DNA from 3 places in the Mesorhizobium sp. M0870 genome. Region 2 is predicted to be linked to each of the others. Evidence: riboswitches for the same ligand, from Rfam matches in the RefSeq annotation. Region 2 holds a riboswitch; each other region holds the start of a gene.

Region 1 (9,613 bases), on a different contig from region 2:
CATTGCCGCCGTCTATGGCGTCAATCCGGGCCGCGTTGAATGACGTTCTCAAAGGGCGGAAACACGCAGGTGCCGAACAGGTCGCCGCTTCGAAAAGGAGGGCTGCCTAATGGCTAGTAGTTCCGTGAAACTTCTTTGCGGCTCTTGCAAGGTCGACCTTGAAGGACCCGCGAATGCGAAGGACCATGACGTGATTGCGTGTCCCCGGTGCGGGCGCAGTGACACACTCAAAAACGTCGTGAGGGAAGTCACGAAGCATGCCGAGGAAGCGATGGCGCGCGGTCTTCAGAAAAGCCTGAGCGGCGCGTTCCGAGGGAGCAAGAACGTCAAGTTCTCTGGCAACCCCGTCCCGCATCGCACCTATCGCTTCATCAGCGATATGAAACTTTGACATAGTTTCTACTCCTGCGGTCGGCTGTCATGGCCGACCGCTTCGGCCCGCCGCCGTCGCCAGCCCTTCGCCGTCTTGATGTTATTCATGAGCGGCTTCACAAGCGCGGTATCCCATCCCTTCGCCTGAGCGATACGCGTTGCGGTTTCCCGGTTCGACGCGCTGCCTTCCGCTTCATGCCTGAGAATCAGCCGGTAAAGCTCGCCCTTGCGGAAGCGGCTTGGCGTGCGCCGTAGCGGCACGATAAGCGACGGATCGCCCTTGTAGCCAAGGATGAGCAGCACCGCGTCAATGTGCTGTAGTTGGTGAGCCAGGTCCGCACTCTTGAACCGGATCGCGCGGATATCTCGGATCGCTTGGCCACCAGCGTATTGATAGCGTGTTGGTATCGGGTGGAACGGACGGTGGGCGCTACTCTCGGCATCCCCGGATTTTATGGGAACCTACCCTTTAAGTCGTGCGGGAAGTTGGTGCGTTTGCTACATAAGACCGCACAAGTGCATTCCCATGCCTGACTGGCAGTGCGCTTCGCCGCAGGAAGAGTCCCGTTACTTTCCCGGCCTGGCAGGGCAGCTTGTCTCGGCGCCGCTGAATTCCGATCTGCAAAGCGGCCTCATCCCGTCACGCCCTGTGAAAAAAGGGCAGGAGGGCTACGGCTTCCATTTCAGCGTCAGCCGCTGAACGCTTGAGCCGGCTCTACGGCTATTCGGCAGGGGTTTTCCGAAGCTTTTCTAACACAAAGAGCTTGCCCTGGCGCACGGCGTACTCGATTGATTGCGCCTTCGCCAGATGCGCTGCAATCGCGCTGGCCAGCATGCAGCCCGTCCCGCGCATTGATGCGGCAAGACGCGGCGTGTCAAAGCGGACTGGTTCGTGATCGGGGCGCAACAGAATATCGGTTGATTGCGGTCCCGATGCATGGCCGCCCTTGATCAGCAGAGCCCGCGCGCCGGCTGCCAGCAATTCTTGGCCTTGCCACACTACGCCGTCCTCATCCACTGCCCGCTCCGAGCCAACAAGGAGTGCCAGCTCGAAGAGATTGGGGGTGACCAGACGGCAAAATGGCATCAGATCGCATTTCAGGGCGGCGATGGCGCCGGCTTCCAGGAGCGCCCGGCCTGACGTCGACGCCAGCACCGGGTCGAGCACTGCCGGCACCTGCGGATTTTCGCGCAGCACTCCGGCAACCGCAATGACGATCTCCACCGTGGCGAGCATCCCGATCTTGATGGCCGCCACTTTGTTGGCCTGCAACCCCGCACGCATCTGACCGGCCACCAGACCGGGTTGCATAGAGTGGATTTCCATGACCGCATGGTGCGTCTGCACCGTCAGCGCGGTGACAGCAAGGCAGGTGCGCACGCCAATGGAAGAGATCGTCTCGATATCGCGTGCTATTCCGGCTCCGCCGCTGGAGTCCGAACCGCCGACCACGAGCACATGCGGTTCTCGCCCTAGCGCCATCGCTCTGCCTTTTCGATCCATTGCCGCGTGCGCGCTTCGGGATCGGCATTCAACGTGATGTCGGTCACCACTGCCGCGCTGTCCGCACCAGCCTCGAAGACACCGTCGAGCCGATCGGGGTTGAGGCCGCCGATGGCGACCAATGGGATCGGCGCCACCCGATGCTTCCACGCGCTGATCCGCGCGAGCCCTTGCGGCGCCCATTTCATCTGCTTCAGGACCGTGGGATAGATGGGGCCGAGCGCGATATAGTCGGGCTCGGCAGCGATGGCCGTTTCCAGTTCTAGATGATCGTGCGTGGAAAGCCCGAGCTTCAATCCGGCGTACTTGATCGCCAGCAGGTCGGCCGCAGCCAAATCCTCTTGGCCGAGATGGACGAAGTCGCAGCCTTCCTCGATTGCCGTGCGCCAATAGTCGTTGACGATCAGTTGGCAACCATGGACCGCGCAGACGCCGTTCGCGCGGCGGATTTCCGTCCGCAGCGTGGCCTCGTCCCTATCCTTGATGCGCAGCTGCACCAGCTTGACGCCGAGCGGCACCAGCCTTTCGATCCAGGCAGCGCTGTCGACGATCAGGTAGAAGGGATCGAGCTTCATGAAAATACTGCCCTGCCGATGGTCGGTGTCGATGGCATGGCGACGTCGCGCGGTTCGAGCATTCCCGAGCTGAAAGCTTCACGACCGGCCTCGACCGCCTTGCCGAACGCGCCCGCCATGCCGACCGGATCGGCCGCCTTGGCAACCGCGGTGTTCAGGAGAACGGCATCAAAGCCGAGTTCCATGACAGTCGCCGCGTGTGACGGCCGCCCGAGCCCTGCATCCACAATCAGAGGTACCTCAGGGAAATGTGCGCGCATCGAGCGCAGCGCCGGAATGTTGACCGGCCCGAGGGCGGAACCGATCGGTGCACACCAGGGCATCAAGACCTTGCAGCCCGCCTCCAGCAGCCGCTCGGCGACGACAAGGTCATCTGTGGTATAGGGGAATACAGCAAAACCGTCCTCGCACAGGATGCGAGCGGCTTCGACCAGACCGAAAACATCCGGCTGCAGCGTGTCATGGTTGCCGATCACTTCGAGCTTGACCCAGTTCGTACCGAAGACTTCGCGCGCCATCTTCGCGGTCGTGACAGCTTCCTTGACGGAGTGGCAGCCAGCAGTGTTGGGCAGGATTCTGACGCCGAGCGATCGGATCAACGACCAGAATTTTTCGCCGGCCCTGCCGCCTGCCATCTCTCGGCGCAACGAGACGGTCACCACCGCCGTGCCCGAAGCCCTGACTGCATCGGCAAGGATGGCCGGCGAAGGATATTGAGCCGTGCCAAGAAGCAGGCGCGACGGAAGCTCGGCTCCATAAAGCTCGATCATGGCCTAGCCGCCCTGCATGGGCGAGAGGATTTCAATCCGGTCGCCGTCGTTCAACTGGAATTCCGCCCGGTTGGATTTGTGCACGAGGTCATTGTTGACGGCCGTCGCCAGCCAATCGCCCTCATAGTCAAGCGCGGCAAGCAGCGCCTCCAGCGTTGTGGCGGCAACCTCATGCGCTTCGCCGTTGACCATCAGTTTCATGAGCAAGCTCCTTCGTTCTGTCGTGACTGAAAACCAGGTCGGCAGTCTGGCGCGCCATGGCGGGAGCCAGGAGAAAACCGTGACGATAGAGCCCGTTGATCGCGATGATTTCACCGTTCGTTTCGACGCGCGGCAAATTGTCGGGAAAGGCTGGGCGGACGCCGACACCGGTTTCAACGATCTCGGCCTCGCCAAAGGCCGGGTGGAGGGCATAGGCGGTACCCAGCAGCTCCATCATGGAACGCGCCGTCACCGGTCCGGCGCTCTGGCTTTCAATCATCGTCGCTCCGATCATGAAACGGTGATCGGTGCGCGGCACGGCATAAAGCGGAAAGCGTAGATGAAGCAAACGGACCGGCCGCGACAGCGAGACATCAGGCGTGCGAAGAATCAGCATTTCGCCGCGAACACCGCGCAGCCTGTCATCGGCCGCTGCCATTCCCATACAGTCTATCTGACGGGCGAAACCCGAAACAGGCCGGGCGTCGCAGCCGAAGTGGAATTTGACACCCATGGTCGCAAGCTTGTCATGAAGTGCCGCCATCGCCGGGCGTGGGTCGAGGTGAGCCTCGTCGGGGAAGAGCAATCCGCGGCGGAAGCGGCCGGCTAAGTCGGGCTCCAGCAAGGCAATTTCATCTTCCTCGACGCGCCGATAGCCCGTCGTGCGGCTGGCGAACCGGTCGAGCTCGCCCGCATCGCGCGGCGCGGCCAAGACCAGCGTTCCCCGTCGTGCTACCAAGCCGGGCGTTGCGGCGTCCCACCAGTCGGCGGCGTCGCGTCCGAGATCCAGCACCGGCTGCTCGGCGCTTTCACGCTCGCACCACGGCGCCAACATGCCACCGGCGAACCACGACGCATTGCCGCCAAGGGCAGGCCTTGTCTCGGCAACGGTAACCACCGCGCCGCGTGCGGCGAACTCGAAGGCGACGGTGAGGCCGGCAACGCCGGCCCCTTTGACCAAGACCTTCATGATGGCTCACGTGGCTGAGGTATGAGCGGCGCGCCGGTCTCGTCCGCCGGCAGGTAGAGATCGCCGCCCTCGCGGTATTTCGCCGCCATCGCCGCCATGCCCTCTTTCTGCGCCTCGGCACGGATGTCGTGAGAGATACGCATCGAGCAGAATTTCGGTCCGCACATCGAGCAGAAATGCGCCACCTTGTGCGCTTCCTTGGGCAAAGTCTGGTCGTGGAAGGACCGCGCCGTTTCCGGATCGAGCGACAGGTTGAACTGGTCCTCCCAGCGGAACTCGAAGCGCGCGCGGGAAAGCGCATCATCCCTGACTTTCGCTGCCGGATGGCCCTTCGCCAGGTCGGCGGCGTGGGCGGCGATCTTGTAGGTGATCACGCCGATCTTGACGTCGTTGCGATCGGGAAGGCCGAGATGCTCCTTCGGCGTGACGTAACAGAGCATGGCGGTGCCGAACCAGCCGATCATGGCGGCCCCAATGCCTGAGGTGATGTGGTCGTAGCCCGGCGCGATGTCGGTTGTCAGCGGTCCAAGCGTATAGAAGGGCGCTTCGCCGCAGACAGCGAGCTGCTTGTCCATGTTCGCCTTGATCTTGTGCATCGGCACGTGGCCGGGGCCCTCGATCATCACCTGGCAATCCTTCGCCCAGGCGATCTGCGTCAGCTCGCCGAGCGTCTCCAACTCGGCGAACTGCGCCGCGTCGTTGGCATCGGCGATCGAGCCGGGACGAAGGCCGTCGCCGAGCGAGAAGGATACGTCATAGGCTCTGGCGATGTCGCAGATCTCCGCGAAGTGCTCGTAGAGGAAGCTTTCCCGGTGATGGTGCAGGCACCATTTTGCCATGATCGACCCGCCGCGCGAGACGATACCCGTCACCCGGTCGACGGTCAGCGGGATGTAATGCAGCCGCACGCCGGCGTGGATGGTGAAATAGTCGACGCCCTGCTCGGCCTGTTCGATCAGCGTGTCGCGGTACACCTCCCAGGTCAGATCCTCGGCAATGCCGCCAACCTTCTCGAGCGCTTGGTAGAGTGGCACCGTGCCGATCGGCACCGGTGCGTTGCGCACGATCCAGTCCCGGATGTTGTGAATGTTGCGGCCGGTCGACAGGTCCATCACCGTATCGGCGCCCCAGCGAATCGCCCAGACCATCTTTTCGACCTCTTCGGCCATCGACGATGTGACGGCGGAGTTGCCGATGTTGGCGTTGATCTTGACCAGAAAATTGCGACCGATGATCATCGGCTCGCTCTCGGGATGGTTGATGTTGGCGGGAATGATCGCCCGTCCGCGCGCCACCTCGTCGCGGACGAATTCGGGTGTGACGAAATCGGGCAGCATCGCGCCGAAAGCCTCGCCGTCGCGCTCAAGCTTGCCGTGCAGGATCTCGCGACCAAGGTTCTCGCGAATGGCAACGAACTCCATTTCGGGTGTGATGATGCCGGCGCGCGCATAGGCAAGCTGCGTCACCGCCTTGCCTGCTTTGGCCCTGAGCGGTCGGTGGCGGATGGGGAATTCCGGCGTCAGGCGTTCGCCCGTCGCGAATCCGTTGTCCTCCGGCCGGACATGGCGGCCGTCACAGTCCTCGACATCGCCGCGGGCCAAGATCCATTCGTGGCGAAGCCGGGCCAGGCCTTTTTGGATGCTGGTTTCGACAGCCGGATCGGTATAGGAGCCCGACGGGTCGTAGACGGTGACGGGCGGTTCGCCGGCTGTCGGATGGACGGAGATTTCGCGCATCGGCACCCTGATCTGCGGGTGGATGGCACCGGGCTTGTGGATCTTACGCGAAGCAGGCAGCGGTCCCGTCGACACGGCGGGGGTGAGGGCATTCATCTTGAGGCTCCTTTGCTCATGCATTGGAGACCCAGTTCTGTGCCGGAAGGATGAAAAGACGCTTCTGTCGACCTGCCGAAACAGGACCTCGGGCTTGAACTCCCGCAAAGCGCTTGCACCGTCCCTACGCCAGTATGAACTGGATCAGGTTCAACGGGTCACTGCGCCGCGAAAGCCAGCAGTATCTCAGCCCCTTGCCGGGACTCCCCTGGTGAATGCCTCAAGTTGAACGGGCCGGCGTTGTCTTGTCAAGCGCATGTTCGTCCTGCGGCGGCGGTGGGCGGCAATCAAATTGGGCCCAAATTGGGCCGACGGCCTCGCCACGGGTCGCGGAGAAGTTCCGCGGCAGATAGGGCAGGTGTGGCCAAAGCTGCATTTGCCTCGTCAAACTTGATGTGACATTGACGTAGACGGAACTGCTGCGTTTCAAGGATCTTAAGCCGTCAATGCCTGATCGGAACAGAACTGGTGGGCCGCCCGAACGCCCCACAAACATCGTGCTCTCGATCACCTCTTATTGTCGCCGGAAAAGGGGTGATCGACCAATCGATCAAGTCGACCGCTCGCTGAAGGGCGCCCTCGGTTTCAGCACGGCTGGGCGAAGTGGCAATGACATGTCCAATCCAGTCTCGGAAATCCCCCTTCCTGACGATCGGTGTCTTGGGTTCAACATTCAATTTGACCTCGGCCACACCTGATATAGCAGCTGCCTGAGTGTCGCCACCAATCCAGTCCAGGGTGCCATCTTGATCAGGAAGCAGGAATCGCGCGGCCGCAGTATGCGAATGCTTTTTGCGCAGATCCCATTCCTCGCCAATGACAAGCTTGATGTGCTCGGCGACGAGGTCGACACCGTAAGCTAACTGGACCAGTTGAGGGTCGGGCGCGCCACTAAGACGCGGATTGACTTCAATGACAACTGGACCGCGTTTCGTGCACCGGAGTTCAACGTTAGTTGGCCCCCAGCCAAGGCCGAGAGCCCGCAAACAGCTCAGCGAAACATCGGCGATGCGCTCACGCTCCTGATCGGTTAGCAGGGCCGGATACGTCACCTCACGTATGACGAAATGGGGGAGGGGACCAAAGTCATTGGCGCAAATCGCAACGACCTCATTCCCCATAACATTAATGCTATAGAACGGGCCCTGTGCGAATTCTTCGACGAGTATTTTCGGTGTAGACCGCCATATGTGCTTTCCGCCCAATAGATAGGTCGTATGTTCGGCTACGTCTTCGAGGCTGCGGCACAATCGGACACCCATGCTGCCGCTGCCTACTGCCGGCTTAAGAATCACGGGCAGGCCGATCTCTGCAGCCGAGCTTTCTACCTCCGCCGCATTCGTTGCCAACCGATAAGCCGGTATTGGAACGCCGGCCTGCGCGAGGAGTTGGCGTTGCTTGAATTTGTCGCAGCTTCGTTCAATCGATTCAGGGTTCGGTCCCGGTAGATCGAAATGCCGGCAAAGCTTGCCAACTGTCGCATAGATCGATTCATGGTCCCCGGCAAAGCCAGTAATGCCAGCAATGTCGTGGGTAGCACGCAGCCGCGAACTTTCGCGGACCAACGCTTCGAGATTGCCAGTGTCGACACGGATTGCCTCAACGTTTTCCGCCGAAAGATAGTCGTACCGAGGTGGATCAGCCGTCAGAGTGATTGGATGAAGACCAAGACACTGAGCCGCTTGGACGTATAGCTGACCAGTACCCCTATGGCCTTCGACCAATATGAGCGCTCTTCTTCTTACCATTGCTGTTAATCCCGATGTTGCGTGCTGGCGGCGGTCCGAGGGTACCGGCGTCACTTTTATGGCCGTGCCGGACCTCAGACTCGCGGTGCCGTACCATTGTCAACGACTGACGGTTGTAAAAATCTTGTAAATTGATTTGAAGGATCTGTTGCAGCGTTGTTGATTAGGGCGGCGTCGGAGGCTTGCTCGTGTGTGATCCCGTGGGCCTGGGCGTGACCTACCTCACGGGTAGGGCACGCCAAGCCACATCAAACTCGCAGCACAAGAACATGCGCTCTGGTCATACCGGCTCATGGTGAGCCCTGAATCTGGAACCGGCCCGATGTGTAAGCAGCGAGTCGTCAAACGGCCCCATTCAATCATGGAGTCACATCATTTAAGATCGCGAAAGCTGTCATTGCGGGTTACGGAACTGCTTTCCGATGACATTCGAAGATGCGATCGGGCGTCAGAACCGGATCGCGGACCGCCGCTTCCACCTCGGCGAGCCCGGCTGATATAATCAGGTCTGAGGCTGCGCGCCCTGTCGTTCCCAGCATTTACATTAGGCAGCCTTGCCAAGATTGTCCCGCAGCAGAACCTGCCTGAGCGCATCGACGAACGTCCGAATATCTGTCGTACTATGGGCAGGCGTAACCGTCACCCTGAACCGCTCGGTTCCCACCGGAACACTCGGCGCCAGAATTGGCTGAACGTATATTCCATGCTGATCTAGAAGCTGGCGGGACGCTTCCTTGCAACGGAATGGATCACCAATAAGCACAGGAATGATGTGGCTTCGGGTCGGCATGACGGGGATGCCCGCCTCTTTCAGCAATCCGACTAAAAGTTTCGTTTTCCGGTGCAGATCAATTCGTTCTGAATCTGAATCGCGAAGATGGCGCAGCGCTGCCAGCGCACCAGCCGCAAGCGCTGGCGCAAGCGCCGTGGTGAAAATGAAACCGATCGAGAAGCTTCGTATGCTGTCAACAATGGAGGCAGGTCCGGTCACATAACCCCCCATCGAGCCGAACGCCTTACCTAGCGTCCCTTCGATGAGGGTTGGACGATCCATGATGCCAAGTTCCGCGGCAATGCCGGCGCCTTTCGGACCGTACATTCCCGATGCATGAACTTCATCCAGAAACGTCATTGCGCCAAATTCGTCCGCCATGTCACAGATATCTTTGATCGGTGAAATGTCACCGTCCATTGAATATACCGATTCAAAAACAATGATCTTGGGTCTTGCAGGATTTACACTGCGCAGAAGCTCCCGCAAATGCGCAACGTCGTTATGCCGGAAGACGCGCTTTTCGGCCCGGCTGTTGCGGCATCCACTAATAATTGAAGCGTGGTTGTGCTCGTCAGAAAATATAATTGTGTCCGGCATCAAAGATGCCAATGTACTCAATGATGAATCGTTTGAGCTGAAGCCGGAAACAAAAATCAATCCTGCTTCCTTGTTGTGGAAAGCTGCAAGCTCCCGCTCGAGCAACACGTGATAATGGTTGGTGCCACCAATGTTGCGGGATCCTCCCGATCCTGCGCCGTTGGCATCGATGGCGCGCTTCATTGCCGATAGCACTTTGGGGTGCTGCCCCATACCGAGATAATCATTAGTGCACCAAATGGTTATCTCTTTTCGGCCGTCGGGCCTAT
Region 2 (9,613 bases):
TGGCGATCTGCGCGTTCGCCTGCATCCTCGGCATGTCCGGTGCCTATGCGGGCATCCGCTGGACGAGTTGCAATTTGCGCGGGCGCATGGATGCCGTCTGCTGGCCAGCGCGGCAGATTTCGGACGAAGCCGAGGCGGTCTGGCACGCGGCGGTGCCCGGTCGGCTCGACATCGTCGGCGGCGATACCCGCATCGCGTTGCTGGCGGGCCTCAACGCCTATGACAAGCCGTCGATCTTCACCGACCTCGACATGCGGCTCGCCCCCTGGATCACCAGCCAGCGGCTGCGCGATCACGGCATGCTCCTGGTCTGGCCCGGGAGCGGCGTGCCACCTCGGCTGCTGGCGTGGCTGGGCAACATCCCCGTCAAGACCGTTCTTTTCGACTGGTCGCTCAGGGCACCACCGGTGGCGATCAGCTTTGCCGCCATTCCGCCTGGCATGAAGCTACCGGGTTTGATCGACAGGCTCGCCCAAACGAGCAACTGAAGTAGATCCACCGCGTCCGCTGGACGAAGCAGGTGACAATGCCCATTTATGGCGAGACCACTTGCTTTTACGCAATTCCAGACGGAAAACCGCTACACACTTTTCCTGGAATTGCTTTTGAGGAGACGTGACATGGCGACTTCGACCGAACGTGCAGTCCTTGCCGGCGGCTGTTTCTGGGGCATGCAGGATTTGATACGGCGCTATCCCGGCGTCATCTCCACCCGTGTCGGCTACAGCGGCGGCGACGTGCTCAACGCCACCTACCGCAACCACGGCACCCACGCAGAAGCCATCGAGATCAATTTCGATCCGGCCATCATAAGCTTTCGCACGCTGCTGGAACGCTTTTTCCAGATCCACGATCCGACGACCCGCAACCGCCAGGGCAACGATGTCGGGACGAGTTATCGCTCGGCGATCTATTACACCAGCGACGAACAGAAGCGCGTCGCCGAGGACACCATCGCCGATGTCGATGCCTCGGGCCTGTGGCCGGGCAAGGTCGTCACCGAAGTCGCACCCGTTGGTCCATTCTGGGAAGCCGAGCCCGAGCATCAGGACTATCTGGAGAAATATCCCGACGGATACACCTGCCACTTCGTCAGGCCAGGCTGGAAGCTGCCGGTTCGCGAGACGGCGGTTTCGTAGATTTGCAACTGCGATTTGCCCTGCATTGCTGCTCGACGGTGTCGTCGAGCAGATCATCGCATCCAAACCCCTTTCGGTCAGCGCGGCTTGTCGCGTCGGTGAAGCCATCGAGCTTTCACCAATGTGCGAAAGCGCCCTTCGAACACCTTCGTCAACGGCGAATGCGGATGCGGTAGGCAAACACGGTCAGGCGGTTGACAGCCTGCCGTATCGCGGTCCAACTGCGCAGGAAGAGTTGATTTCGGGAGACGGGCCGTGAAAAAAGTTTACGAAAAGCCAGTGTTTGTAAAACGCGAGCGTCTTTCGGTTGTCACTGCCTTGGCATCGCCTTCCACTCAGCCGACCTGACAAGCTCGCCCTGACCTGTCGGCCCGTTTGAGCCGCCGAAGATGAGGCCGATCGAATCGACCGATCACTCGGAGCCGATCACAGCCGTTTTTGTCCTCGATATCTCTAACTATACGGGGCCTCTGCTCGCCGGCTGGCTAGAGGCTGGAAATGCAATTGGCGCGATCATCGTGCCCGGGTTCCGGCGTCGTCCCACCGGTTTCAGCATTGGCAATTTCCGGCGAAGGCTTCAACGCAAGCTGCTGCTCAGGCGGTTTATCGGTAACACGCCTGTCAAGTTGATCGAATTTGGCCGCCCTTACGATTGGAATGCGCTTGGTCGGCAATTGTCTGACGTCCGCGCCGATGTGCTGGTCTGCTACACTTTGCCTGTCTTGATCCCTCAAGAGGTTCTTGGCCATTTTTCCAAAGGCGGGGTCAACCTCCACCCGGCGCTGCTCCCCGACTATCGAGGGCCCCACCCGATCCAGCGCTTGGCCGTGGACGGCCGGCATGCGGCTCATGGCGGCGTCACGCTCCACAAGATGTCCGCCGGTTTTGACGAGGGTGACATTCTCGGGCAGGTGCCGTTTTCCGAAGCTGACTGGACATCGAGAGAAGCCCTGGTCGACAGCACGGCAACCGCTATGCGGATTCTGGTGAGCGAGGCGGTGCCGACCTACTGCCGGGGGCTGTTGTCAGGAATGCCGCAACCGAAAGGCGATTTCGTCTGGGCGCGGCTTCAGCCCAGCCACCTGATAATCTCGCCGGCCATGTCGGTCGAGCATGTTGTACGGCTATGGCATGTGCTTGGCCTTCTGCCAGGCATCTATCTTGAAATCGGAACGCGCAAAGTCAGGCTGGGATTCCAGATCAGAAGGCTGGGGCCCTGCACAGGAAAGGCCCCGGTCAGGCGGTGGGGAACAGTGGAATTTGATCTCGCCAACGGTCGGGTCCTGTATTTTACCTACGGTAGAGTGCTCAAACGGCTGCTCAATTCGAAACACCTATTTTCGCGCCCGCCCGCCGGGAGACCCGCTCCAGAAATCCGGCTGTTCGGCAAAGCGCGTGCTGCGGACCAGAAAAACGGATGAAGTCGCTGGGCGATGCCCAGCGGCTTCATCCGTTTGCGACGTGGTTACTTGCCACAATGATTATCGTTTACCGTTGGCGCCGTCGCGTTACCATCGGCGTCCGGCTGCGCGCCTTGCGGGTTGGTCGGGCAATTCTGATCCGCGTTCGAATTCATGTCCCCTACCGTGCCAGTCGTGCTGTTGGTCGTGCCCGGGTCGACAGTGTCCGGCTCGATCGTATTCGGGGAAGCCGGCGTGTTCGGCTCAACCGTCACCGACTTGCCGCTGCCGCTTCCATTTGCGTTGTTGCTGCCGGCGCTTTGCGCCATGGCTGACGTGGCCAGACCAATGGTGAGAACCGAAGCTGCGAGGATTTTCATGAACATGGTTTGTCTCCATTTCTGTGAAGTCGTCGCTTATTTTCTACGAAAGTGATCGCGTTGCGACTGTGGGGACAACCGGTCGCGGCGGCGAAGGTTCCCGACAAAATTCCGCTCAGGCGCACCGTGACTGGCGCAATGCTTTTGGCGCAGTGCTCTGAAAAAACGGCTTTCCCTTGAACTCGAATGATGCTTTAAGGCGCACATCCACAGGGGTGCTCCGTACGGTCGGGGCTGAGACGGGGGCGGCAAGCCCACAGACCCTAGAAGCTGATCTGGGTAATACCAGCGGAGCGAGGCGGGCGATGTTTTCAGGCGCACAGATTTCCCTATACCCCATGACCGACGATTTCGTCGGTGTCATTCTTGGCGCGCTCGGTGCGCTCGATCCCTGGCGCGACAAGCTCAGGATCGAGATCGACGACATCTCGACCTTGCTGGTCGGGTCGCCCGAAGTGCTGTTTCCCGCCATGCGCGACCTCTTCGTGGCGGCGGCACGTAGCGGCAAACATTGCGTGTTGTCGGCCACCATCTCGCGCGGGTGCCCTGGCGAGCCGGATGATCCGATCTGCCGCTCCGATGCACTTGGCGGGCCTGTCGGGCCACTCGGCCCGCGCAAGGATGCGGCCATCGCGGCGGTGCGCAATGCTGCTGCCACCGGCCAGCCGGCGGCGGCGCAGTTCTCGCTCTATGTGATGGGCACCGACGACCACATGGACGAGATCTACGGCTGCATCGATTTTCTCAAGCAGTCCGGCGTCTATGAGCGTTCCAAGCATTTCTGCACGAAACTGCGCGGTGATGCCGGTGCGATCTTTTCGGCGCTGGACGAGGCCTTCTGCCGCTTCGGACCAGGCGCCGGCCACGTAACCCTCGACGTCACGGTCTCGGCCAACAGCCCGTCGGCTGTCTGAAGCTGCCGCCGCCTCCGCGCGGCCGTCAAAGGTTATCTCCCGTGGTCTCATCATCATTCGCTTCGCGCCCGATCGCGGGCCTTCTTGTCAAGGCAATGCCGGCCATGATCTCGGTCGGTTTGCTCCTAGTGGCGTGGGAGCTTTATGCCACCTATTCCGGCATCAGGCCGACGATACTGCCGGCGCCGTCGCGCGTTTTCGAGCAAGCGCTGCTCAATCGCCAGGCGCTGGCCGACAACGCCATTCCGACCATCGGCGCCACGCTGCTCGGCTTTGCCTGTTCGCTCAGCGCCGCCTTCGTGCTGTCGATGCTGGTCGACTTCTTCCAGCCGCTGCGGCGTGCGCTGTTTCCCGTCTTAATCGTCAGCCAGACCTTGCCGCTGGTGGCCATCGCGCCGCTGGTGGTGCTGTGGTTCGGCTTCGGGCTGGCGCCCAAGATCATGCTGGTGGCGCTGGTTACCTTCTTTCCGATGCTGGTTGCATTGGTCGAGGGTTATGAGTCGACCGAGGCCGAGATCGGGCAAATGCTGCGCGCCATGGGGGCAGGGCGCTGGCGCATCTTCGTGCTGGCACGGCTGCCTTCGGCGCTGCCCTATTTCTTCGCTGGCTTGAGGATCTCCATCACCTACGCCGTGGTCGGCGCGATCTTCGCCGAATATGCGGGGGCCGCGAAGGGGCTGGGCATCTACATGCTCAACGTCAAGAACAATTTCCGTCCTGACCTGGTTCTTGCCGCCGTCGGAGTGAGCGCTGCCCTGACCCTTGTCCTGTTCGGGTTGACTGTACTGCTGCAGCGCCTTGCGATGCCCTGGGAGCGGGCCGGCAAGGAAACCGCCGGGAAGGGAGCCTGGCGATGAGCCGGCTGGAACTGCGGTATGTGCGCAAGGCGTTCGGTGGGCTCGACGTGCTGGCCGATATTTCGCTTAGCGTCGGCGCTGGTGAATTCGTCTCGATCCTTGGACCCTCGGGCGCCGGCAAATCGACGCTCTTCCAGCTTCTGACCGGCGCCGAGCATGGCGAGGGCGAGATGTTGTTCGACGGCGCGCCGCTCGACGACCACGGCAGGCATTTCGCCTTCATGCCGCAGCGTGACGCGCTGATGCCGTGGCGGCGCATCCTCGACAACGCGACGCTCGGGCTCGAAGTCCAAGGCATGAGGAGACAGGCGGCGCGGGTGCGCGTTGCGCCGTTGTTTGCCGAATTCGGGCTTGCCGGCTTCGAGCGGCATTTTCCAGCGCAACTGTCCGGCGGTATGCGCCAGCGCGCGGCCTTGCTGCGCACGGTGGTGCAGCAACGCGACATGCTTTTGCTCGACGAGCCGTTCGGCGCGCTCGACGCGCTGACCCGCACGGCCATGCAGCGCTGGCTGGAACAGATGTGGCGGCATCATCGCTGGACGGCGCTCCTGATCACCCATGACGTGCGCGAAGCCGTGTTCCTGTCCGACCGCATCTATGTGCTGTCGGCGCGCCCGGCCCGCATCGTGCGTGAAATCAAGGTGCCGCTGCCGCGCCCGCGCAGCCTTGGCGGCGATGCCGCGCGCCAGGCAAGTGCGCTCGAGGCCGAGATTCTCGACATCATCCTCAACGCCACCCCATCCAAAGGACACGATCATGATTGACTTGACGCGCCGGCAGGCCTTGTTGCTGACCCTTGCCACAGGCCTTCCGCTCATTGCCGGATCGGGGCGAGCCCAAGCACAATCGGCACAAAAGGTCACCGTTGCCCTCGACTGGACGGTCAACACCAACCACATCGGACTGTTCGTCGCCCGCGACAAGGGCTTCTATCGCGAGGCCGGGCTCGAGGTCGACATCCTGCCTTACAGCGATACCGGTGCGGGCACGCTGGTTGCAAATCGCGTCGCCGATTTCGGCATCAACGGCACCATCAGCCTGTTCACCCAGAGAACCGCCGGAGCGGACCTGAAGGGCGTCTATGCGGTGGTGCAATCGGAAACCGGCCGCGTGGTCTTCAATGCGGCCCGCAGCGAGATAGTAAGCCCGAGAAACCTCGACGGCCTGACCTATGGCGGCTTCGGCAGCGCCTGGGAAAACGCCCTGATATCGACCATCATCCGCCATGATGGCGGCAAGGGCAATTTCGAGACGGTGACGCTCGGCACCTCAGCCTATGAGGCGCTGGCCAATGGTTCGGTCGATTTCACGCTCGAAGTCTCGACCTGGGAGGGTGTCGACGCCGAGCTCAAGGGCGTCAAACAACGCAGCTTCGTCTATGCCGATTACGGCGTGCCTGACGAGCACACGACACTGATCTCTTCGAGCGAAGCCTATCTCCAGGCAAACTCCAAGCCTGCGGCCGCCTTTGTCCAGGCGACGCGGCGCGGCTACCAGTTCGCGGTCGATCACCCCGAAGATGCGGCAGCCCTGCTGATCGCGGCCAACAAGGATGCGTTGACCAATCCGGCGCTGATCCACGCCTCGCTGAAGGCGCTGATCGACGGCCATTATCTGCGCAGCCAAAGCGGCGCCATCGGGACGATGGATCCAGCCAAGATGGAAGCGATCGGCGGCTATCTCTTCGCGTCCGGCATTTTGCGTGATGCCGACGGCAAGCTGGTTGCTCAACGCCCGGATTTCGGGAGCTATTTCCGCAACGACTATCTGAGCTAGTCTGGCAAAACCAAATGAAATGGGTCGCCAGTCTATTTCTGGACGACCGCGTGGAGCAGGGTCGTCTGGATGTGGCACCCTGGCTCCCCGACAGCCAGTTTAAACACCGATCTGATCTTGTTGATTAACTGCCCGGCAATGGTTGCGTGCAAAGGTCGCCTCGAGGGATCATCGGGGTGTTTGCATTGCTCATATCAAAAAGCGAGGCGCTTTCGCACGTCAGTGACGGCAGGATTTTGTCCGCAGCCCGAAAGCGCGAAATCCTGGTGGATTTGCGCGAAGGTTTCTTTCGGATCTGCGCGCTGGCCTTCGCGGGCATGTTCGTCTACCGCGGCGTATATCACCTGATGCTCGACCCGACCCGCATCAATGTGGCGCTGGTGGCAATTTCCGAGATCCTGACCTTTACCTGGCTGCTTCTGTCGCGGCGACCGCAGGTACGCGACTGGAACCCGCTGACGGTGGTTGTTTCGGTGGTCGCCAGCTTCGGTGTCGGCTTCATCGACCTGCAACCGGGCGTGGCCATCATCCCGGTCTATGCCGCTGCGCCGCTGCAAGTCCTGGCGTTGGGGTTCGTGATCTGGGGGAAGATATCGCTAGGGCGTTCTTTCGCCATTCTGCCAGGCAATCGCGGCGTGATGACCGACGGTGCCTACCGCCTGGTGCGGCACCCGATCTATGCCGGATACCTTGCCGGTCATGTCCTGTTCCTGCTGTCGGCCTTTTCCTTCTACAATCTTGCTGTCTACGCCGCGATCACCTTCTTCCAGGTTCATCGCATCCTGCGCGAAGAGGCGCTGTTAGCCGCCACGCCGGAATACCGGGACTATATGAAGCGCGCCCACTACAGGCTGTTCTACGGGATCGTCTGACAAGCGGGCCGGCGCAGAATCGTTCGGCCTGCAATCACGCTTGCACTCTCTCACTCCCGCATCCGGCCGCCGATAGACTCTGGCCACTTGCAATCATCGCGGCGGTCTTGCTGATCTTGCGAGAGGCCTATCCATGTCCAGCGCGGTGTGCGGCATGGAGCAGAGTAACGTCCGATCGCCAATGCCTTACGAATTGTTCGTGTAAAGAACAATTATTCAAACTTTAATATCATTTTGTTTCAGAAATTTTGTTGATGTACACCACGCCTCAGGTTCAGTATTCTCTCTCTGAAACTGAAATTCACCACCTCGCGTAGTTGATCTTGCAATCGGCCTCTCGCCAATTGCTTTAGCGCAACGACAACAGGAGAGTGTTATGGCTCACACCATCAAGACAGTCGCCAATATGTTGGCGGGTAGTGCGGTAATTTTAGCTCTTTCCCTGCCCGCCAATGCTGCGGGAATCGGCCTTGGCGTTGGTGCCTCGGTGGGTGGTAGCGGCGGCGTCAATGCCGGTGTCGGGGCTTCCGTTGGCGGCAGTGGCGGCATCAGTGCCGGAGTGGGCGCCTCGGTCGGCGGCAGCGGTGGTGTAAATGCCGGTGCCGGTGCCAATGTTGGCGGCTCGAGCGGTGTCAATGCTGGTCTCGGCGCTTCGGTCGGCGGCAGCAACGGCATCAATGCCGGCGCGGGCGCCAACATCGGAGGGTCTGGCGGCATTACGGCCGGCCTTGGCGCCAATGTAGGCGGGACGAGCGGCGTCGGCGTGGGTATTGGTGGCGGCATCAATCCAGGCAATCCGTCGAACCCGAGCAATCCGTCCAATCCGTCAAACCCCAGCAGGCCGAGCCTGCCGGGTGTCGTGGCCCAGATGTCGGATAGCAACGTGGCGCGAATGAAGAAGCGCTGCGTCGACGTGCTCAGCAGCGAAGGCGCCTACGACCGCGATCTACGGCAACTCTGCCTCCTGATCGCTCGTCGCTGATACTGGAGGGGCCGGGGATTGGAAGTGCCGAATCAGCCGTGAGGCTCGACCGCACTCTCCTGGCCTCCGGCCGGTAGGAAAGCCCGCCACGCTGGCGGGCTTTCTGCGTCCACAGGCGTGCCGGAATCAAATTCTGGTTGCCATCATCTGGATGGCCGCTTCTGTTGCCGGCAGACCTCTTCCGCACGCGATGCCCGCCACAATCGCGCGGAACGGTAGAGCCTTTGGAGCGCTCGTCTTTGAACATCGCTATGAGTCTTGGAACCATACCGATCATCATTGCGCTGCTTGGCGGCCTCAGCGGCCTCGGTGGCGGTCCGTTCTACGGCACCGGCTACTATGGCGGCGGCGGCCTTGGGCTCGTGCTGCTCATCGCCATCGTGCTTGTCGTGCTCGGGCGTATCTAGCCGGGTTATCGCAACTGATCGCAATCTCGTGAGCGCCCCCAATATCGGCGTGCACCGGATTGTGATGCAGGCAAGCCGGCTTGTGATCCTGCACTCTGCAAAACTTTCGTATGGTCATTGCGGTCCACACCCCCCCGTGGAAACAAGAGGAGAGGGTCCCACCCCTTGTCCTCCTCCAAGGCCCGCTCCGGTTCACCGTAGCGGGCTTTTGCTTGCTGGCGAGGGGAAACCGGCTCGCATCAAACCCTATGGGCAAGGCATCCAGAAGCTGACGCCAGTCGACTATTCCATGTCAGGTACGTCGCCGCTGACGAAGAGCGTGTTCGGCGGGCCGTATTCGCCCAGCGTCGGATCGGCCTCGCGGCTCCAGGCGATGACGCCGGCATGCTTTGCCGCTAGAGCCCTGGCGGTGCGTATGGCGCGGTCTTCGCTCTGCTGGTCGGCGGGTCCAAAGGCTGGGAACAACTCGCCATCCTCACCGCGATCGAACGCGACCACGACGATCAGCCTGGGATTTTTCTGGCCACTGGAATCGGACATCTTGCACCTTTGTCGCGGAACCTATCACATTGCGCGGGGTTGAAGGCCGCGAATCGATGAATGCCGACTTTGGGGAGTGGCATCGTGCAAGATCAGCGTTTCGATGAGCCGGTCAGGATTGCGCTCGGCCGATCGCGAAACTCGATCTTCAACGTGGAGCGGGTCGCTCAGGCTGCCGACATCCTGCTGAACCGCTGGCCGGTTGCAACCGGGCAAAAGCATATGGTTGCCCGTAAGGTCTGTCTGGCCGTGCTAGAGGGAAAGAAAGAAGTCTCGGCGGCAAGGGCGGCGTTCATCAACGCCGCTATCGAGGCGGACATTCTCGTTGAGCCGCGTGAGGTGTCGA
Region 3 (9,613 bases), on a different contig from region 2:
GGTCGTCCAGCCTGGTGCCGCCGCGCTGCGCCAGCATGTCGGAGTAGCCGCCGGCATATTCGATCCAGCGGCCTTCACCATCCGGCGCGATCAGGCTGGTCACGGTGCGGTCGAGGAAATCGCGATCGTGGCTGACCAGGATGACGGTGCCGGCAAAGCCGGCGACCAGTTCCTGCAGCAGTTCCAGCGTCTCCATATCGAGATCGTTGGTCGGCTCGTCGAGCACCAGAAGGTTTGCCGGCCGCGCCAGCACCCGCGCCAGCAAGAGCCGTGCCCGTTCTCCGCCGGACAACTCGCGCACCGGCGTGCGTGCCTGCTCCGGCTTGAACAGGAAATCCTTCATGTAGGAGACGACGTGGCGCTGCTCGCCATTGATGACGAGGTTCTCGCCGCGCCCGTCGGTGAGATATTGCGCCAGCGTCTCCTGCGGGTCGACCGCCTCGCGCTTCTGGTCGAGCGTGGCGATCTCCAGATTGGTGCCGAGCCGCACCGAACCGGCGTCCGGCTTCATCTCGCCGTTCAGCATCTTCAAGAGCGTCGTCTTGCCGGCGCCGTTCGGCCCGACCAGGCCGACGCGATCGCCGCGCTGGATGCGGGTCGAAAACCCCTTGACCACGGTGAGATCGCCAAAGCTCTTCTCGATGTTCTTCGCCTCGATCACCAGCTTGCCGGACTCGGCGGCGTCGCTCGCCACCATGGTCGCCGACCCTTCGGCACCGCGATGGCCGCGAAAACGCTGGCGCATGGTCTGCAACTCGCCGAGCCGGCGCATGTTTCGCTTGCGCCGCGCCGTCACGCCGTAGCGCAGCCAATGCTCTTCGCGAACGATCTGGCGGCCGAGTTTATGCTGCTCGCGCTCTTCTTCCTCCAGGACCAGGTCGCGCCATTCCTCGAAATGGCCAAAGCCCTTGTCCAGCCTGCGGGTCTGGCCGCGATCGAGCCAGATGGTGGCGCGCGACACACGTTCGAGAAAGCGGCGGTCGTGCGAGATGACGATCAGTGCCGAGGAGGTGCGGATGAGTTCTTCTTCCAGCCATTCGATGACCGAGAGGTCGAGATGGTTGGTCGGCTCATCGAGCAGCAGGATGTCTGGCTCCGGCGCCATCACGCGGGCAAGGGCAGCACGCCTCGCCTCGCCGCCCGACAGATCATTCGGACGTTCCTCACCCGACAGTCCGAGATGCTCCATCAGATAGCTGGCTCGGTAGGGATCGTCGGCGGGGCCAAGCCCGGCCTCGACATAGGCGCGGACGGTGGCAAAGCCCTCCATGTCCGGCATCTGCGGCAAATAGCGGATAGTTGCCGAAGGCTGGCGGAACACCTCGCCGTCCTGCGGCTCGATCAGGCCAGCGGCGATCTTCAGCAGGGTCGACTTGCCCGACCCGTTGCGGCCGACCAGTGCAATCTTGTCGCCGGCCGAAGCCGTCAAGGCGGCGCCGTCGAGCAGCGGCGTGCCGCCGAAGGTCAGTTTTATCCCGTCGAGGTTGAGAAGAGGCGGGGCCATGTCAGCTTTCAGGTAAGGGATAGGGATGAGCGAGCAGCATCGCGCGGCCATGGTCCAGTGCGATTTCGAGGCGGCCCTTGACCTCGTTGGAGATGGTCAGCGACGAACCGAACGCCACCTTGACGTGGTTCAGCGGCCATTTGGCGCCGGTGACGGTCAGGCCGGCGAGCTCGGAAAAGCCGAGCACCGAAAACAGCGTGCCATCGGCATAGTCGAAGCCGGCCGTTCCGCGCAGCAGGGGAATGCCCTCCTGGGCGCCGCTGGTCAGGAGCACATCAGTCCCGGCCTCGGCCAGCCGGAGGGCAAGCGCCAGATGCAGGAAAGCGTGGTCGGCGCGCTTGCCGCCGAAAGCACCGGCGAGCACCAGGCGGGTCGCGCTGCGCTCGAGTGCGGCGGCAATGGCCAGTTCGCCATCGGTCTGGTCCTTTTCCGCCGGGAAGGTCCGGCGCGGCACGGAAGCGAGATCGTCAGGCAGCTTGGCTGGCACGGAATCGAAATCGCCCACCCACAGTTCGGGCACGAGACCCAGCAGCCGCGCATGCCCGATGCCGGCGTCGGCGGCGATGACGCGGGAGCCTTCGGCCTGGCGGTCGAGCCGTGGCGTGCGGATGAGATCGCCGCCAAGCAGGATGGTGAATGTGCTCATATCGTGTGGCCCTTACCAGCCCGGCACGGGAAACGGAAGGCGGCAAACTCCCACTTGCATGGGGGATCGGCCCGGCCTATGTGTCGAAACGCTCTAACGGGGTGCCGGACGCGATCTTCGCGGACCGGCTGAGAGGCAGTCTCGCCAACCCGCTGAACCTGATCCGGTTTGTACCGGCGGAGGGATTAGACGTTTCGGACAGTCCGACGCCTCAATTCCTTTCAATTCGAACGAAGGAGGCGCCGATGCGCACGCATTTATACGCTCTAGTCTCAGCAATGGCCGTGGTCCTGTCCGGACCGGCCTTGGCCAAGGACAAACTCACCGTCTACACCTATGAGAGCTTTACCGCCGACTGGGGTCCGGGTCCCGTGGTGAAGAAGGAGTTCGAGGCCGAATGCGGCTGCGATGTCGAGTTCGTCTCGGTCGCCGACGGCGTCGCGCTGCTCAACCGCGTCAGATTGGAAGGCGCATCGACCAAGGCCGATATCGTGCTTGGCCTCGACACCAATCTCACCACCGATGCCAAGGCGTCAGGCTTGTTCGCGCCGCATGGCGGCGTAACTGATGTCAACGTGCCGGGTGGCTGGAGCGACGATACTTTTGTCCCCTTTGACTACGGATATTTCGCCGTCGTCTACGACACCGAGAAGCTGAAGAACCCGCCGAAAAGCCTGAAAGAGCTGGTCGAGGGCAGTGCCGATGACAAGATCGTCATCCAGGATCCGCGCACCTCCACGCCGGGCCTCGGTCTGCTTCTGTGGGTCAAGTCAGTCTATGGCGACAAGGCGCCCGAGGCCTGGGCCAAGCTCAAGGCGAAAGTGCTGACCGTGACGCCGGGCTGGAGCGAGGCCTATGGGCTGTTCACCAAGGGCGAGGCGCCGATGGTGCTGTCCTACACGACGTCGCCGGCCTACCACATGGTCGCCGAGAAGACAGAGCGCTATCAGGCAGCGTCGTTCGAGGAGGGCGAGTATTTGCAGATAGAAGTCGCGGGTATCACCACGGCGGGGGCCAAGAACCCGCTGGCGGCCAAGTTCATCGCCTTCATGACCGGGCCGAAATTCCAGGATGCCATCCCCGAGACCAACTGGATGTTCCCGGCCGGCAAGACCGACAAGCCGCTCAATCCGGCCTTCGACAAACTGGTCAAGCCGACCAAGACCTTGCTGTTCAGCCCGCAAGAGGTCGCTGCCAACCGCAAGGCTTGGGTCGATGAATGGCTGGCGGTGATGAGCAAGTAGGCTTGCGAGTTCTTTTGATGTTCGCGCCACTCCACCCCCCTCTGGCCTGCCGGCAATCTCCCCCTCAAGGGGGGAGATTGGCAGCGTCGTTGCTGGTTATAGTCCGGCAACGTTGGAGACTAGCGGAAGCATGGGTGACGGCCGATCTCCTCCCTGGAGGGGGAGATGTCCGGCAGGACAGAGGGGGGCGCCAAGGAACGCAATCCTTTGTAATTGCCGCGATGGAAAGAATGGTGGTCCAGCGTGCAACGCGCGTCTGACCCCCGCATCACCGCTGGCACCCTCGCGCTCGCTGCAATCGCGCTGCTGATCGGCGGCGCGTTTGCTGGCCTGCTTTTCGAGGGCGCCCATGATTTCTCGGGCGCCTGGGCAACCTTCGATCCCTATCTGCTTCGCGTCATTCGCTTCACGCTCTGGCAAGCGGCGCTCTCGACGCTGCTTTCGGTCATCCCGGCGCTGTTCGTGGCGCGCGCTCTGTCGCGGCACCCACGTTTCTTCGCTCGCGCCTTCATCCTGCAGATCTTCGCCGTGCCGTTGGCGCTGCCGGCTATTGTCGCAGCACTCGGCATCCTGGCGCTTTATGGCCGTGCCGGCTATTTCGCCGGCGTGCTTGCCGTGATCGGCGGGGGAAGCTGGCCGGGCATCTATGGCCTGTCCGGCATCCTCGTCGCCCATGTCTTCTTCAACCTGCCGCTGGCGACGCGGCTGTTCCTCGAGGCGCTGCAGACCATACCGGCCGACCAATGGCGGTTGGCGAGCCAGCTCGGCATGGCGGCGCGGCCGGCGTTCCGGCTGATCGAATGGCCAACGCTGCGCGCCGCACTGCCCGGCGTCGCCGGGCTGGTGTTCATGCTCTGCATCACATCCTTCACCATCGTGCTGACGCTCGGCGGCGGGCCGGCCGCGACGACGCTTGAGGTCGGCATCTACCAGGCGCTGCGCTTCGATTTCGATCCCGCGCGGGCCGTTACACTGACGCTGTTGCAGATCGCCTTGACCTTTATCGTTGTGCTGGCCCTGACGCGCCTAGGCGCCAATGTGGTCGGCGACACCAATTTGCCGGTCGCGCAACGCCGCTATCTCTCGGTCAATCGGAGCGAGACCTGGTTGAACGCGCTAGTCATCATCCTGGCGCTGCTGTTCGTCGTTGGGCCGATGGCGGCAACCGTGGTGGCCGGGTTGGGTGCGGACCTCGGCCGTTTGGCCAGCGAGGCCACCGTCCGGCAGGCAACGCTGACCAGCGCAGCGCTCGCCTTCCTGTCGGCGCTGCTTTCGGTGATGCTGTCGCTGGTGCTGACCATGGCGCGGCGGGCACTGGCGCTGAACCGCCGTGCCGGCGCAAAGACACTGCTCGAACGCGCCACCGATACAGGCGCCGGTTTTGTCCTTGTCGTGCCGCCGATCGTCGTCGGCGCTGGCTGGTTCCTGTTGCTGCGCCATGTCGGCGATGCCTTCGCCATCGCCCCGGTCATGGTCGTCACCGTCAATGCGGTGATGGCGATGCCGTTCGCCCTACGCGCCGTGCGTCCCGCCTATGATGCGGCGAGCGAGCGTCACGAACGGCTCTGCGCACAGCTCGGCATTGCGGGCTGGAACCGGCTGATGCTGGTCGACTGGCCGTCGCTGCGGCGACCGCTCGCCACGGCCTTCGCTTTCGCCATGGCGCTGTCGCTCGGCGATCTCGGTGTCATTGCCCTGTTCGGCAGTGATTCCGTGCAGACATTGCCCTACCTTCTTCTGGCACGGATGGGCAGCTACCGCACCGAGGATGCCGCCGGCCTGGCACTGCTGCTCGGCTTCGTCTGTCTCGCGTTGATCGTGGCGGCGCACTGGCTGGGAAGGGAGAAGGTCCGCGATGCGTGAGAGGGCGGCCAACAGGCTCGAAAAGGGCGCGCCGGTGCGGCTAGACAATGTGTCGTTCAGTTATGGCAGCTATGGCGATGCGCCACTTGTCTTCGACGTCGAGTTCGCCACGGCGAAGATCACCGCCATCATGGGTCCGAGCGGTTCGGGCAAGTCGACGCTGCTCAATCTGGTCGCCGGCTTCGAGACCCCACAATCGGGCCGCGTGCTGATCGGCGGGGCCGATGTCAGCGCCGAGCCGGCCTCGGCGCGGCCGGTGTCGATGGTGTTCCAGGAGAACAATCTCTTCGCGCATCTTTCCGTCGAGCAGAATGTCGGGCTCGGCCGCTCGCCCTCCCTGGGACTGACCGAGGCGGACCGCGTCGCGGTCGCCGAGGCGCTTGCGCGCACCGGTCTCGCGGGCAAGGAGAAACGCCTGCCGCGCGAGCTCTCTGGGGGCGAACGCCAGCGCGTCGCACTGGCCCGCGTGCTGGTGCGCGACCGACCGGTGTTGCTGCTCGACGAGCCCTTCGCTTCGCTCGGACCCGCTTTGCGCGACGAGATGCTGGATCTGGTTGCTGCCGTTCATGCCGAACGCGCCATGACGGTGCTATTTGTCACCCACCAGCCCGAGGATGCACGCCGCATCGGCGAGCACATGGTGTTTGTCGACAATGGGTTGGTGGCCGCAACCGGCAAGGCTGATGATTTCTTTACCGGGGCTGGTCCGGAGGCGTTCCGGCGCTATATCGGCGCGGGTGCTGGATATTCCACATCACGCGATGTTGCCCGGAAGCGGACATAATTTACGGTCAAACCGGCTCCAGGCGATGTGGCGTTTGCTTGCCATGACCGGGGGAGTGTGGCTAGGTCGCCCTACCGGTCCGGCACAGGCCGTGATTTGCCTGCAGTATCCGCCGCCCGCCCTAAGGGACGGGCACGGATGCTGCAGCAGTTTGAGATGGCGCATGACACGTTCCGAAGATCGCCCCCGATTTTCGTGGTCATGCGCCGGGACCCGAAAGGAAGCCGTTCTGGCGATCGGCGCTAACACATTGGGAATGAAACCGCTGGCGCGTTTTCTCGCGCTGGCCGGTTTTGCCGTGGCGTTGGCAAGCTGCCAGATGTTCACGCCGCCGGAAGTTCAGGAATCCGGCTTCCAGCCTTCCGACAAGCCGATCACGGTGGACAATGTCGGCGCCAACAACAAGCTCGCCGAATTGGCCAAGGCGCAGCACCCGCGCATCCTGGCGACTTATGGCGGTGAATATTCCGACCCCAAGCTCGAACGCATGGTCGCCAAGGTGGTCGGTAGTTTGACGGTGGTGTCCGCCAACCCGACACAGACCTATCGCATCACCATTTTAAATTCGCCCAACGTCAACGCATTCGCGCTGCCGGGCGGCTATCTCTACATCACCCGCGGCCTCCTGGCGCTGGCCAATGATTCGGCCGAGCTTGCCGCCGTCATCGCGCATGAGATGGGCCACGTTACCGCCAATCACGGCCTGCAGCGCCAGCAACTGGAGGCCGAGGAAGGCCTGGCGACCAAGGTGGTTTCCGACGTGCTCGGCGACAGCCCGACCGCCAAGGCGGCGCTGATCCGCGGCAAGCTGAGGCTGGCGCAATTTTCGCGCAACCAGGAGCTGGAAGCCGACGCCATCGGCATCAAGTCGATCGGCGAGGCCGGCTACGATCCTTTCGCCGCCGGCCGCTTCCTGCAGTCGATGTCGGCCTATACCGATTTCCGCTCGATCAGTGGCGCCACCGACGCCAGCCTGGACTTCCTGGCCACGCACCCCAACACGCCGCAGCGCATCGATCTGGCGCAGCGCCATGCCCGCCAGTTCGGCGCGCCGGGCGTCGGCACGCGAGACCGCGATTCCTTCCTCGCCGGCATAGACGGCCTGCTCTATGGCGACACACCCGAGGAAGGCTATGTGCGCGGCGAAACCTTCCTGCACCCGGGCCTTGGCGTGTCGTTCACGGTGCCGGACGGCTTCATCATCGACAATTCGGCGGCAGCGGTGACGGCCACCGGCCCCGGCGACATAGCGATCCGTTTCGATGGCGTTTCCATCGACAAGAACCGGGCGCTGACGGACTATATCCGCAGCGGCTGGGTGGCTGGTCTCGTCGACAGCAGCGTCAAGCAGGAAACCATCAACGGCAATGAGGCGGCGACCGCGCATGCCGGCGCCGAAGGCTGGCAGTTCGACATTGCGGTGATCCGCGCCGGCGGCCAGGTCTACCGGCTGCTGACCGCGGCCCCTTCCGCCAGCACGTCGCTGGACACGATCGCCCGCTCGGTCAGCGGCTCGTTCCGGATTTTGAGCGCTGCCGAAAAGACGGCGCTGAAGCCGCTGCACATCCGCGTCGTCACCGTCCAGCCTGGGCAGACGATGGGTTCGCTTTCGGCGCAGATGGTCGGCGTCGACCGCAAGCTCGACCTGTTCCGCGTCCTCAATGCGCTGTCGCCCGGTGCCGCGGTTTCGGCCGGCGACAAGGTCAAGATCGTCACCGACAAGTAGGCGCCGCTGGACGCCTGCCGCCGTTCAGGCGGCAGTCGCGATGAACTCCGGATTCTGCTTCACCAATGCGACCTTGAGCTTTTCCATGGCGCGGGCCTCGATCTGGCGGACGCGTTCCTTGGAGATGCCGAGCGTTTCGCCGAGCGCTTCGAGTGTCGCGCCCTCGTCGTTCAGCCGCCGTTCCTCGATGATCCTCAGTTCCCGTGCGTTGAGCGCGCGAAGCGCCTCCCTCAGCCAGAGCGAGCGGCGCGCGACATCGATCTTGTCGCCGACGATCTCGTCGGGCAGCGGATCGTCCGAAATCAGGAAATCCATGCGCTCGGTCGAACCCGCATCGTCGGCAATAGGCATGTTGAGCGAGGAATCGGGCGCCGAGAGCCGCGAATCCATCATCGCCACATCGGCTTCGGAGACGCCAAGCGCCTCCGACACCTCGCGATAGAGCGTGGCGTTGGAGAGCGGCTCCGTGCCATTCGCCAACCGCGCGCGCAGGCGTCGCAAATTGAAGAACAGCGCCTTCTGGGCCGAGCTGGTGCCACCACGCACGATAGACCAGTTGCGCAGGATATAGTCCTGCATCGAGGCGCGAATCCACCATGTCGCATAGGTCGAGAACCGCACCTCGCGCTCCGGCTCGAAGCGGGCGGCGGCCTCGAGCAGTCCGACATGACCCTCCTGAACCAGGTCGCCGAGCGGCAGGCCGTAATGGCGGAATTTGGAGGCCATGGAAATGACCAGCCGCATATGGGCGACGGTGATGCTGTGCAGCGCGTTCTGGTCGTTGTCCTCTTTCCAGAGCAATGCAAGCCGATGCTCTTCGTCACGCTCGAGGTAGGGAGCCTTCATTGCCGCGCGGACCATGATCCGTCCTGCCGTGTCTTCCATCATGAGGCGCTCCCTGGGTGGTGCGGATGACTTTGCAAACTTGGCTGGCGCCCGGGTTGAAATGGCGGCGTCGTGCCCTACAACAGCCAGAACTGCCATGCGCGGGAAAGGTTCCGCGACCGTGGCGGCGGGATTGTGTTGCCTGAAGGGATTCCCAGGACGGTTCGTGATGGCTGCGATGACGAGCAGAAAGTTCCAGTTGGAGAACTGGGTTTCATAAATCGGTGTTTTTGAAATTCTGTTCCTTATTTTTTCGGCTTGCATCTGTCAGTTTCCAGCGCTCACAAATATGCCGGCCAGCCGGCCAAGGACGGGATCACAGAAAAATGAAATGGCTCAAGTCGCTCATTATCGCCGGAACGCTGCAGGCCCTGGCTGTCACTGCAGGCCATGCCGGCCCCAATCTCGACCAGATCAAGCACGCCGGTGTCATCAAGGTCGGCACGGAAGGCACCTATGCGCCGTTCACCTACCATGACACGTCCGGTGCACTGGTCGGCTTCGACGTCGAAATCGCCAAGGCGATCGCCGACAAGCTTGGCGTCAAGGCCGAGTTCCTCGAAGGCAAGTGGGATGGACTGATCGCCGGCCTCGACGCCAATCGCTACGATGCCGTTATCAATCAGGTCGGCATCACCGACGCCCGCAAGGCAAAGTACGACTTCTCCGATCCCTACATCGCCTCTAAGGCGGTGCTGATCGTGCGCGGCGACAACACCGACATCAAGAGCTTCGCCGATCTCAAGGGCAAGAAGTCGGCGCAGTCGCTGACCTCGAATTTCGGCAAGCTGGCCGAAACGAACGGCGCCGAACTGGTCGGCACCGATGGCTTCGACCAGTCGATCCAGCTGCTTCTGACCGGCCGCGCCGACGCCACGATCAATGACAGTCTGTCGTTCCTCGACTTCAAGAAGCACAAGCCCGACGCCAATGTGAGGATCGCCGCGCAAGAGGAAAACGC

Evidence for each region. Region 2 has a riboswitch for thiamine pyrophosphate ahead of NKH97_RS24320 (YkoF family thiamine/hydroxymethylpyrimidine-binding protein). Riboswitches for the same ligand answer to the same signal wherever they lie in the genome.
Region 1: linked by a shared signal. The riboswitch ahead of thiC (phosphomethylpyrimidine synthase ThiC) and the one ahead of NKH97_RS24320 (YkoF family thiamine/hydroxymethylpyrimidine-binding protein) in region 2 are both predicted to bind thiamine pyrophosphate.
Region 3: linked by a shared signal. The riboswitch ahead of thiB (thiamine ABC transporter substrate binding subunit) and the one ahead of NKH97_RS24320 (YkoF family thiamine/hydroxymethylpyrimidine-binding protein) in region 2 are both predicted to bind thiamine pyrophosphate.

What each region holds. Positions count from the first base shown of each region.
Region 1 is NZ_JAMYOI010000044.1:18,388-28,000, reverse strand. It holds gene NKH97_RS31165 (hypothetical protein) at 1-43, shown strand, start outside; gene NKH97_RS31160 (hypothetical protein) at 110-391, shown strand; gene NKH97_RS31155 (hypothetical protein) at 400-675, opposite strand; gene NKH97_RS31150 (hypothetical protein) at 899-1,072, shown strand; gene NKH97_RS31145 (hydroxymethylpyrimidine/phosphomethylpyrimidine kinase) at 1,094-1,855, opposite strand; gene NKH97_RS31140 (thiamine phosphate synthase) at 1,846-2,451, opposite strand; gene NKH97_RS31135 (thiazole synthase) at 2,448-3,221, opposite strand; gene thiS (sulfur carrier protein ThiS) at 3,225-3,422, opposite strand; gene thiO (glycine oxidase ThiO) at 3,391-4,392, opposite strand; gene thiC (phosphomethylpyrimidine synthase ThiC) at 4,389-6,224, opposite strand; TPP riboswitch at 6,328-6,444, opposite strand; gene NKH97_RS31115 (ATP-grasp domain-containing protein) at 6,668-7,972, opposite strand; gene hemA (5-aminolevulinate synthase) at 8,517-9,613, opposite strand, start outside.
Region 2 is NZ_JAMYOI010000023.1:69,103-78,715, reverse strand. It holds gene NKH97_RS24345 (glycosyltransferase family 39 protein) at 1-488, shown strand, start outside; gene msrA (peptide-methionine (S)-S-oxide reductase MsrA) at 621-1,139, shown strand; gene NKH97_RS24335 (hypothetical protein) at 1,165-1,398, shown strand; gene NKH97_RS24330 (formyltransferase family protein) at 1,529-2,560, shown strand; gene NKH97_RS24325 (RodZ family helix-turn-helix domain-containing protein) at 2,605-2,925, opposite strand; TPP riboswitch at 3,121-3,234, shown strand; gene NKH97_RS24320 (YkoF family thiamine/hydroxymethylpyrimidine-binding protein) at 3,225-3,833, shown strand; gene NKH97_RS24315 (ABC transporter permease) at 3,929-4,690, shown strand; gene NKH97_RS24310 (ABC transporter ATP-binding protein) at 4,687-5,454, shown strand; gene NKH97_RS24305 (ABC transporter substrate-binding protein) at 5,447-6,466, shown strand; gene NKH97_RS24300 (methyltransferase family protein) at 6,643-7,338, shown strand; gene NKH97_RS24295 (hypothetical protein) at 7,715-8,320, shown strand; gene NKH97_RS24290 (DUF3309 family protein) at 8,572-8,727, shown strand; gene NKH97_RS24285 (hypothetical protein) at 9,010-9,267, opposite strand; gene NKH97_RS24280 (DUF982 domain-containing protein) at 9,328-9,613, shown strand, end outside.
Region 3 is NZ_JAMYOI010000013.1:70,307-79,919, reverse strand. It holds gene NKH97_RS17445 (ABC-F family ATP-binding cassette domain-containing protein) at 1-1,504, opposite strand, end outside; gene NKH97_RS17440 (thiamine diphosphokinase) at 1,506-2,150, opposite strand; TPP riboswitch at 2,238-2,352, shown strand; gene thiB (thiamine ABC transporter substrate binding subunit) at 2,396-3,394, shown strand; gene thiP (thiamine/thiamine pyrophosphate ABC transporter permease) at 3,638-5,257, shown strand; gene thiQ (thiamine ABC transporter ATP-binding protein) at 5,250-6,041, shown strand; gene NKH97_RS17420 (M48 family metalloprotease) at 6,298-7,767, shown strand; gene NKH97_RS17415 (RNA polymerase factor sigma-32) at 7,792-8,655, opposite strand; gene NKH97_RS17410 (amino acid ABC transporter substrate-binding protein) at 8,979-9,613, shown strand, end outside.